One region of the Pseudomonas sp. c313 genome, then DNA from elsewhere that is predicted to be linked to it. Evidence: riboswitches for the same ligand, from Rfam matches in the RefSeq annotation. Region 1 holds a riboswitch; the other holds the start of a gene.

Region 1 (5,535 bases):
GACGTAGTGGATGACGGTATTGCCGTGTTGAAATTCGGCGGCGGTTGCCAGGGCTGTGGCCAGGCGGACGTGACCTTGCGCGAAGGCATCGAGCGCACCTTGCTTGAGCGGGTTCCCGAGCTCAAGGGTGTACGTGATGTGACTGACCACACGCAGAAAGAAAACGCCTACTACTAAGGTGTTCGCTGCGAGCATGAAAAACGGCGCCCCGTGAGCGCCGTTTTTTTATGAGCTTAATTCAATGGGTTATATGGGTTTTGTAATAATTAGGGTTAAGTGTGGGGGCAGGTTTGAGTACATATCCGTTGCTGCGGTAATGGCGACTTAGGGTTATGCCCTTACGGCGTGTCACTTTGCAAAAGCGGCAAAGTAACCAAATGTATGGTCAGCCCCACCACTTGGTGCCTCGCCTAGGCTCGGCGTACCCTCACCGTGGGTCGCCGCGCTGGGCCATCCCTGGCCCAGCGCGGCTAAACCGGCGTCCTGCCGGTTTACCCACTGCGCAACACCTGCGTTCGGCCTCTGGTTTTATGGGCAGGCAGATCAAGAGCCATCCGTTTTTCTGTAGGAGCGAGGGGGACGCCTAGTTCTTGCTCGCGAAGAACCTGAGGGCACCGCGGTGATTCAGGGAGCCAGCGTCATCGTTAACGACCATCGCGAGCAAGCTCGCTCCTACAGGTGGCAGTGGGTCCGCTCTTGCTTTTCACCACTCAGGTCGGCTACCAGGCCGCCGTGCTTTTGCTTTTGCTTTTGATCTAAGGCGCCCCGTTAACCACGATGGCTGAACGCAGGCATTGATCCGTGGGTAAACCGGCAGGACGCCGGTTTAGCCGCGCTGGGCCAAGGATGGCCCATCGCGGCGGCCCACGGAGCAATGCCGGAGTGAAGGCATGCCGAGCCTAGGCGAGGCACCAAGTGGTGGGGCAAGAGCCTTTTGGTTACTTTTGGGCTCTTTTCAAAAGTGACACGCCGTAAGGGCGTAACCCTAAGCCGCCCTGACTAAAATAACGGATATGTACCCAACCCAACCCAACCCAACCCAACCCAACCCAACCCAACCCACAGGGTTTTGCATTAGCATCCGGGAATACTCAAGGCCGATATAAGTGCGCATGACCTGCGCGATACAACGATGACTCGCTGAAACCGTCACTGGCCAACACCCGGCCCACCACAATCAACGCCGTCCGCCTGAACCCCTTGGCCGCTACCTTTTCGGCAATATCCGCCAACGTACCGATAACCCAATCCTGATCTGGCCAGGTTGCACGATGCACCACGGCAATCGGGCAGTCGGGGCCGTAGTGAGGCAGCAGTTCAGCGACGATCTTCTCCAGATGATTGACCCCCAGATGAATCGCCATAGTCGTACCGTGGCTGGCCAGACTACTAAATGACTCTCCCGCCGGCATCGCAGTTTTATCGGCATAGCGGGTCAGGATCACGCTCTGGGCGATATCCGGCAGGGTCAGTTCAGCCTCCAGCAGCGCCGCACAGGCGGCCACGGCTGTCACGCCCGGAATGATCTGGAAGGGAATGCCCAGCTCCCGCAGCCAGCGAATCTGCTCGCCAATCGCACCATACAAGCTAGGGTCGCCGGAATGCACCCGTGCCACGTCCTGGCCGTTTTCGTGGGCGGCCTTGATCAAACCGATGATCTGCTCAAGGTGTAGTTCGGCGCTGTTGATCACCTGTTCGGCCTGATGACCTTCCAGCACGGCGGCCGGTACCAGCGAGCCCGCATAAATGATCACCGGGCAGCTGCGAATCAGCCGCTGGCCCTTGACGGTAATCAGTTCGGGATCGCCGGGGCCCGCACCGATGAAAAAGACGGTCATGACGGTTTCCTATGCAAAAAAACAAGCGTGCAAGGCTTCAGATGAAGATTGCTCATGATCAAGGCTGGCGATTATCGAGATTTTAGCCGCAACTGGCTAACGCAAAGGTGGCCTGGGCGTTTTTCTGACGAGTGATCAGCAGCCTCGCCGACCCCTGGGCCAAGTGTTCAGCCAAGGCCAGGGCGGCACTTTCGGCAACGCCATGGCAGCCCGTATGGGCGAAGGCGATAGCCGACTTGTGGCTCAGCCGGGGTTCATACAATACCAATTGCCCGGCACTGAAAAACTGCAGCGGCAGGTTCAAGGCCTTGGCCAATGCCAACAGCCCTGGTTCATCCTGTTTGAGATCAATACTGGCCAGTGCAGTGATGCGTTGGCGATCGATGCCGCCCTCGTCGAGGGCCTTGTTGAACAGGGCAAGCAGGGTGTCAGTGTCGCAGCCACGCTGGCAACCCAGGCCGACCACCAGGGTCGGCGCTGTGTTGTCAGTGGTCATGCCGAGTATTGATCGTCACGGTTACGGCGAAACAGCCAGGCGCTGATCAGGCCCAGGGCCAGCCAGAAGGCAACGTTGGTCAATTGCGAGGCAATCTTGAACTGCGCTTCCAGCGCTTCAGGAGCCAGCATTGAATGGGCTTCCGGTTGCGGCGCGCCAATCACATGGGGCACCGCCAGGATTGCCACGCCCAACACTTTCAGCAGCCAGTTGCGACCGAACACGATCAACGCAATACCGGCGGCAGTGGAACCGGCCGTGCCGATCCACCAGATTTGCCGTTGCGCCAGGTCAGCCGCAGCAGTGCCCGGCAGTTCCGGTGGCAGGCCAAGGGTTGGCGCGAGGACGAAGGTTGCATAACCCGCCAGGCCCCACAGCAGGCCTTGAGCGGTGCGGGTTGGCGCACGCAAGGTGTAGAGGCCGGCCAGCATCAGCGCGAAGCCGACCGCGACCACCAGGTTGCCGCCCGTGGTGGACAGTACGCGCTGCCAGCCGTTTTCCGGCTCCCAGGCTTCGGCGTCGTGGCTGTGAGCGGCAGCGGTGCCGTTGGCATGCTCATGCACCTGGGTAGCCGCGGGGGCGTTTTCGAAGGTTTCCGCCTGGAGAATCAGCGGCGCGACCCAGAAGCTTTGCAGCAGGGTCAGCAACAGGGCAGCCAACAGGCCAGTGAAACCTGCGGTTTGGGCAATTCGCTTGATCATGTTGGCAGGTCTCAATGGCACGGGAACGCGGCGCTGTGGCGGGTATCGTGGGCGGCGTTGTGCACGGCCTCAATATGGGAGAAACCGGCGAAATACACCAGGCACGCGCCCAGAATCGACGCACCGATGGCGGCGGTCAGGCGTTGGCTCAAGGTGGCGGTGTTGCTTGCGGTATGCGAGGTGCTGCTGATGATCGACATGGCACGTCCCTTTCGAGTGTCAGGGTGAAACGAGCGCATGAAAACCCTGCGAGCCAGGCACGCAGAGTTCTGAACAGCGCCCGCCCACCGCGGGTTTGTTATTTGATTGATCGGGCCGGTCTCCGGGCTTGCGAGGGGGCTCTTGAAAAGAGTCGACCTAAAAGCATCGCCTTCCCATGCCATCTCGGCACAGTGGATCTGATGCTTCGCTCGCTTACCGTTGCGGGGGCAGCACCGGACTGGTCATGGCTTGAGTCAAGCACATGATTTACCGGTTTCCCGTTTCACCCTGTGAAGGGCACCCGAAACAAGATGTGTAGGAGAGCATGGGTGAGGGATGGTAGTCAAATTGACCGAGCCCCTGTAGCCTTGCGCCTTCGAGGTTCTTCGGCCCAGGTCGAAGCTAAGAAGGGAACGCGGTTGATGCCGCGGCTGCCCCCGCAACTGTAAAGGGTTGATCTGACTGCCACGCCACTGCCTGAACAAGGCGGGAAGGCGCAGCCAGCGCCAGTCGCAAGACCGGCAAGCCCCAAGCCAGGAGACCTGCCTCGCTACGATTCTCAACTTTCAACCGGGCGGGGTGATCCGGTGGCGAAATGGGCTTCTGCGCGCCGCCGCAGGGCCAATCGTCCCGTCTGCCCGCCACCTTGCCAAAGGGCATCCGATGAAAACACTGGCCAAACTCCCCGTCACCATCGTTACCGGCTTTCTCGGTTCGGGTAAAACCACCTTGTTGCGCCATATGCTCGACAACGCTCAGGGCCGCCGCATCGCCGTGATCGTTAACGAATTCGGCGAGCTGGGCATTGACGGTGAAATTCTCAAACAGTGCTCCATCGGTTGCACCGAAGAAGAAGCCAACGGCCGCGTGTATGAACTGGCCAACGGTTGCCTGTGCTGCACCGTCCAGGAAGAGTTCTTCCCGGTAATGCGCGAGCTGGTAGCCCGTCGCGGCGACCTCGACCACATTCTCATTGAGACCTCGGGCCTGGCCCTGCCAAAACCGTTGGTCCAGGCCTTCCAATGGCCGGAAATTCGCAGCGCCTGCACCGTTGATGCGGTGATCACCGTGGTCGACAGCCCGGCCGTGGCTGCTGGCACCTTCGCTGCGTTCCCGGATCAGGTGGATGCCCAGCGCAAACTTGACCCGAATCTGGACCACGAATCGCCGCTGCACGAGCTGTTCGCCGACCAACTGGCCAGCGCCGACCTGGTGATCCTCAACAAATCCGACCTCATCAGCGCCGAAGACCTGGCCCGCGTGCGCCTGGAAGTGGCTGAAGAGTTGCCGCCAGCGGTGAAGATCATCGAAGCCAGCAGCGGTCGCGTGCCATTGGACGTGTTGATTGGCCTGGGCGCCGGTTCCGAAGAACACATCGACAGCCGCCACAGCCATCACGATCATCATCACGAAGGTGAAGACGACCACGACCATGACGCCTTCGACTCGATTTCCATCGAGCTGCCACAAGCCGACGAAAGCCTGCTGCTCGATGCCTTGACCCAACTGGTGGTCCAGCACGGCATCCTGCGGGTCAAGGGCTTCGCCGCAGTCCCCAACAAGCCAATGCGCCTGCTGATCCAGGGCGTGGGCACCCGTTTCGACAAGCACTTCGACCGCGCCTGGCGCGCCGATGAGCCGCGCGCCACACATCTGGTGCTGATCGGCCAGGAACTGGACGCCACCTTGCTCGAAGCGCAATTGCGCGCTGCCCTCAGCGTTTAAGCCATGCACCTGCTCAGGACCCAGCCCGGCGGTTTCGTCTCGGATGACAACATTGCCGACCTTGGACAAACCCCCGCCGAACTGGTGATCCTGTGCAGCGGCGACTCCAGCCTGGCGCTGCTGGCCGAAGCTGCCCAGCAGTTGCCCGAGGATTACCCGAGCCTGCGCCTGGCCAACCCGATGCAGGTGCAGAACCACGCCTCGGTCGACCTGTATGTCGATGAGGTGCTGCGCCACGCCAAGGTCATCCTGATTTCACTGCATGGTGGGATCGGTTATTGGCGTTACGGTATCGAGCGTTTGGTGCAGTTGGCCGAGCGCGGTGTGCAACTGATTTTGGTGCCGGGTGACGACCGTCCAGACCCGGAACTCAGCGGCCTGAGTACCGTCAGCGCGCAAGAGCGCGATCGGCTCTGGCACTTCCTGCGCCAGGGCGGCTTGGGCAATGCGCTGGATTTCTATCGCTGCCTGGCCAACGGGTATCTGGGGCGCGACTATGGCTGGTCCGAGCCGCAAATCCTGCCGCGTACGGCGATCTATCATCCCCATAAAGCCAACGCGTGCCTGAGTGATT
Region 2 (5,535 bases), on a different contig from region 1:
TTCTTCGCCGGCTCCGGCAATCACCTGCTGGTAATCCAGGCGATTTCCCGGGCCGATGATGCCAAGGGACATGGCGTGTTGGTGAAGCAGATTACGGGCGGCAAGTAAGCCGATTTCCACGGCTATCGCTTTGTTTAGGGCAGGCTCTTTTGGAGCCAGTTCTTCAGGTCCTGCACTTCGGCATTACTGATGGTATGGGTCATGCCCGGATAACCATGAAACTCCGGTTTCAGCCCCAGGCCCGACAACACCTCATTGGCCCGCGTGGCCGAGGCATACGGCAACGCTTGGTCCAACGTGCCATGGCCGATAAAAATCGCCAGCTTGCCCAGTTGCTCATCCGGCTTGAACTGAGTCTTGAGCTGAGCCTTGAGCACCGGCAACACGCTGCCACTCAACGCCGCGATCCCCCGCAGCATTTGCGGCTGCCGTAAGCCCACCTCGTACGACATGATCGCTCCCTGGCTGAACCCCACCAGGAATACTCGGTCGCTCTGGGTGTGATACTTGGCCGTGGCCTGGGCGACAAAGTCCTCGATCAGCCGTGCGCTGCTCTGCAAATCGACGGTCTCGCCATCGTAGTCGCCATTGCCGGGCGTCTTGCGAAACCAGCGATAGCCATCCTCATCCACCGTTCCCGGTGCTCGAACTGACAGGTAGCTCCAGGTCGACGGCAGTTCATCCCTGAGACCGAAAAGGTCCTGCTCATTGCTGCCAAACCCATGGAGAAAAATCACCAGGGGCTGGTTGCGTGAATCACTTTGAGTCTGCTCCAGGTACGACAGCGGCAAATCCGTGTGCAGGGCAGATTGGCCGTGGGCGGCACCCGCACACAACGTCAGCGCCAAGACGATCAGTTTGAACATGGGGATCAACCTCAAGGCTTGCGCAGCAAATAAGTGTCCATGATCCAGCCGTTGGCCTGGCGCGCCGCCTTGCGCACACGCTCAATTTCATCGGCAACCTCAGCCACCTTGCCGCTGATGAGGATCTCGTCCGGCGTACCGAGGTAGGCGCCCCAATAGATATCCATGTCCTTGTCCGCCACGGTGCGGTAGGAGTCCTCTGCATCGAGCATCACCACCAACGTATCGGCGTCACTGACCTGCCCCGCCGCCAACCGGCGACCTGTGGTGATCTCGATGGACCGGCCGATGCGGTTCAGCGGCACTTTGTGCTGGGCCGCCAGGGCCTGGACGCTGGTGATGCCGGGGATGACTTCGAACTCGAATTCACAGCGGCCAGTGGCGAGGATTGCCTGGAGGATGCGGATGGTGCTGTCGTACAGCGCCGGGTCGCCCCACGCCAGGAATGCGCCCACTTCACCATCGGCCATTTGTTCGTTGATCATCCGCTCAAAGGTCTGCTGCTTGTCGCGATTCAGGTCCTGCACAGCGGTGGTGTAGTCGATTTCACCGCGTACTCGCTCGGGGCAATCAGCCTCGACAAAGCGGTAGTCGTGATCGGTGATATAGGTCTCGCAGATTTCCCGACGCAGGTCGATCAGCTTGTCCTTGCTCTGGCCCTTGTCCATCAGGAAAAACACGTCGGTGCGGTTGAGCGCCTTGACCGCCTGCATGGTGATGTAGTCGGGGTTGCCGGCGCCAATGCCGATGATCAGGATGCTCTTCATGGGAAAGTCTTCATGAGGTGTTCTCAATGCGGGGCGGCGATTTTGCCATGTTCCGGCTACGAGGCGTGAGTTTCCAGGCGCAGGCGCCAGACACCGTTGAAACGCAGCTCGGTGGATGACAGCGGCTCCACGTCGATCAGATAGAACATCGCGATCGGACATTGCATGACGTGCAGCAAGGCAGCACGGATGATGAAGGGATGGGTCACCGCCACCACGTGTCCTGGATTAGCTTCGAGGGTTTGCATCCACTGCCCTACCCGCTTGCAGACCTGTTGCACCGACTCGCCACCATGAGGGGCGCTGGTGCTGTCGGTAAGCCAGGTCATCAACTCGTCGCGGTCGACCTCGTCGAGGTCCTGGCCCTGCCAACTGCCGAAATCACCATCGCGCAAGGCTTCATCGACCTTTGCGCCGTTGCCGAACAACGTTGCCGTTTGCCGGGTTCGGGCTTCAGGACCACAGAGCAGGCGCAGGTTTTTCTTGAAACGCCCGGCCAGCGATAACGGCACCTGCCGCCAATCCATCTCCAGAGACTGGTCGATAGGGAATTGACCGCGTTTCTGATACGGCGTCGTGGCGTGGCAAACAAGGGTCAAACGTGTGGCCTGCATCCCCTTCTCCTCTGGTGTGGGAATCACGTGTGCAGTCAATACTGCGCCAGCCCCTTGCCTGACAAGCCAATTGTTCGCAAATTTCCCCGCCAAGTTGACGAGCGGACTTGCGAATGTTCAGATGCTGCCCTGTTTCAGGTGCCTCATGCCGCCGTGCATGGGGTGAAACGGGAAACCGGTACGCTCATCCGAGCAAGTCCGGTGCTGCCCCCGCAACGGTATACGCGTGACCTCTTCGACACACCACTGTGGCCAAACCGCCATGGGAAGGTGAAGGGTTCCAGACGCGTGAGCCCGGAGACCGGCCTGGAGTATCTGTTTGGCAAAATCCTGCGGTGGGCGGGCATGGGCCGGTATTGGCGTGTGCTCGGTACCTTCTCCTGCGTGCTTCTGCGAAAGAAACTTTTCGAGAAGACTATGATTTTTCAATGCTCCTGTTTTCAACGCGCCTATGCGACTACCCCGACCCTGCTCCTGGGTTGCCTGTTCAGCCCCCTGCTGCTCGCCGATGGCAACGCCCTTGAACTCAAGCAGCAGATCGTTTCCGCCCCCTCGGTAGAGTCCACTACCGTCGCCGACATGGCGCAATACGGCAGCAAGGTCGAGATCGTCACTCGCGAACAGATCGAACGCGCCGGCCCCAGCGCCGACATCACCCGCGCCATGCAGATGTTCATTCCCGGCTTCTACATAGCGCCAAAAAACGGCCCGTTCGACTACGGCACCTACTCGTTGCTGGGTGGGCGCAATGACGACACCTTGATCCTGCTGGACGGCGTACGCCTGAACAATCGCCTGTACGGCGGCCTGTACCTGGACACCTTGCCGGCCAACGCCGTGGAGCGCATCGAAGTGCTCAAGGGCGGGCAAAGCTTGCTGTTTGGCACCCAGGCGGTGGCGGGCGTGATCAATATCGTCACCCGCAGCCCGCAGACGCGTGACGCCTCCGGTGAGGTGAATCTGGGAGTCGACACCTTCGGCGGGACTACCGGCGATGCCCGCACCGAGCGGATTTTCAGCAACGGTTTCGGCGACCTGGGCCTGCTGGCCTACGTCAGCCACAACATCTCCGAGGGCTACCAGCCGTTTCGCAACAGCGACATGAGCAACGTCACCGACAAGAAACGCTCCTACGAAGTCACCACCTTCGGCGCCAAGGCGATCCAGTCCTTTGGCGACGATTCACGGCTGGAACTGTTTTACCAATACGCCGATGCCAACCTGGATTTCGCCAGGGCCACCAACAATCGCAAGACCACCAATGACCGGGTGCAACAGATCGCCACGGCGACCTTCGAGCAAAGCATCAACGAACGTCTGAGTTACTTCGTCAAAGGGCATATCAATGACTGGGACACGCGATACTCGCGGGTCAACAACACAACCAACGGCGGCAGCTGGGTGCGCAACCACAACGACTATTGGGGCTTTACCGACTGGGGTGTGCAAACCGAAGGCAAGGCCGAGTTGCAAGGTGGCCACGTGCTGGTGTTCGGCTCCGATAACCAATGGTTCAAGGGCCAGGATGATGTGCTGATCATCGACAACAACAAGGCCCAAGCTCACGCGCTCTACACCCAGTTACGGCCGAAGATCGACGCCCTGCCCGACTGGCACCCCAGCATCGGCATTCGTCACGAAGCTATCGACGGTGGCGACAGCGCCACCGTCGGCATGCTCACCTCGCTCTACGACCTCACCGACAACTGGCAATTGCGCGGCCAATACGGCAGCGCCTACAAACTGCCCAATGCCGAGCAACTGTTCGCCAACGAGGATGACGAAAAGGGCAATCGCAACCTCAAACCGGAAAAAAGCCGCAACGCCGAGTTGGGTATCGACTACAAGGGCAGCCTGCTGGGCCGCGAGTTCAGCGCCAGCGCCACGGTGTTCCGACGCAAGATCACCGACCTGATCAGCATGGACGACATCCAGTGGGTCAACGTCCAGGGCCAGGTTCAGATGCGCGGCTTCGAGGCGGATGCCAAGCTGCAACTCAACAATCAATGGAGCGTGCAGGCAGACATGACCCGCAACCTCACCGAGTCCCGCACGGGTGTCACTATCAATGACATCCCAGGCTTCTTCGCCCGTTCGCGCATTGGCTATGAATCGGAAAGTAAACTGTGGGGGGCCGGAGGTGCGATCCGTTATATTCGCGATGTTATTAGCTCGAAAAAAGTCGAATATGGCCACTACTCGGTGGTGGACGCCGACGCCTATCGTTACCTGGATAGCGCGCACCAGCATCGCCTGAGCCTGTTGGTGGAAAACCTGTTCGACCGCGACTACGTCACCAGCCGCTCCAGCAACGTCGACAACCTCGGTCGGCCGTTTACCTCGGAGGTGCGTTATACGTATCGCTTTTGATGACCGAGACTGAGCCCAGTGTTCACGACGAGGTGGAGACGCACCCGGACTGGTCACACATACCCAGGCACGCCCACCATGTGTTCTTGTGTACCGGCCCGCGCTGTGTCAAGCGCGGGGCCTTGCAGTTGTGGAAAACGCTGCGCCGGCGGTTGCTTAAGCACGAGCGCATCGAGACGCCGGACGGCGTATTGCTGACCCGTACTCACTGCCAGTTCCCCTGTAACCTGGGGCCGGTGCTGACGGTATACCCGGACACATGCTGGTATCACGTGCGCAATGAAGCGGACGTGCTGCGCCTGGTTGATGTGCATCTGGTGGGCGGTGAGATCGTCGACGACTTGCTGATCAAGGAGCGCCCATGAAGCGCACGTGGTGGCTGCTGAGTGCACTGCTCTGGGTGATGCCTTCCCTGGCCGATGGTTACCGCAACTGTGGCCAGGCCTGGCCCCTGCCCCACTTGCCGCTATCGCGTATCGTGGCCCTCAACCAGCACGCCGCCGATATGCTGCTGGCGTTGGACGCAGGCCCGGCGCTGGTGGGTGTGGCGTACCTGGACGACAACGGTACGGCGAACCCGCACGGTAAGTATTTCGGCGTGCCGGTGATTGCTCGCAGGTACCCGTCCAGTGAAGTGTTGTACGCGCAAAAACCCGATCTGGTGGTCGGTGGTTTCGCCAGCGCGTTCGGCAATGGCGTCACCTCCCGCACAGGCCTTGCCGGCAATGGTGCGGCGTCGTACCTGCTGGAGTCGGCGTGCGACGGGCACTCGCTGGATTTTTTCGAACATATCCGCAACGACCTGCAGACCCTCGGCGCCCTGTTGCATAAACAGCAAAGGGCCCAGGTACTGAGCGACGCCATGGACGCCGACCTGGCCAGCGCCCAGGCGTTGATCGGGCCTGGCAAACCGTTGTC

The links. Region 1 has a riboswitch for cobalamin ahead of ACZRKZ_RS05170 (CbtB domain-containing protein). Riboswitches for the same ligand answer to the same signal wherever they lie in the genome.
Region 2: another riboswitch for cobalamin. It lies ahead of ACZRKZ_RS16405 (TonB-dependent receptor plug domain-containing protein); the one in region 1 lies ahead of ACZRKZ_RS05170 (CbtB domain-containing protein).

Annotation. Positions count from the first base shown of each region.
Region 1 is NZ_JBUZRD010000002.1:56,647-62,181, forward strand. Features, by position in the region: gene nfuA (Fe-S biogenesis protein NfuA) at 1-177, shown strand, start outside; gene cobM (precorrin-4 C(11)-methyltransferase) at 1,092-1,838, opposite strand; gene ACZRKZ_RS05160 (cobalamin biosynthesis protein) at 1,921-2,334, opposite strand; gene ACZRKZ_RS05165 (CbtA family protein) at 2,331-3,035, opposite strand; gene ACZRKZ_RS05170 (CbtB domain-containing protein) at 3,047-3,235, opposite strand; cobalamin riboswitch at 3,332-3,556, opposite strand; cobalamin riboswitch at 3,599-3,800, shown strand; gene cobW (cobalamin biosynthesis protein CobW) at 3,900-4,961, shown strand; gene cobN (cobaltochelatase subunit CobN) at 4,965-5,535, shown strand, end outside.
Region 2 is NZ_JBUZRD010000005.1:27,899-33,433, reverse strand. Features, by position in the region: gene ACZRKZ_RS16425 (DcrB/PsbP domain-containing protein) at 1-108, shown strand, start outside; gene ACZRKZ_RS16420 (alpha/beta hydrolase) at 135-866, opposite strand; gene cobF (precorrin-6A synthase (deacetylating)) at 878-1,633, opposite strand; gene ACZRKZ_RS16410 (histidine phosphatase family protein) at 1,690-2,247, opposite strand; cobalamin riboswitch at 2,367-2,571, shown strand; gene ACZRKZ_RS16405 (TonB-dependent receptor plug domain-containing protein) at 2,665-4,617, shown strand; gene ACZRKZ_RS16400 ((2Fe-2S) ferredoxin domain-containing protein) at 4,617-4,982, shown strand; gene ACZRKZ_RS16395 (ABC transporter substrate-binding protein) at 4,979-5,535, shown strand, end outside.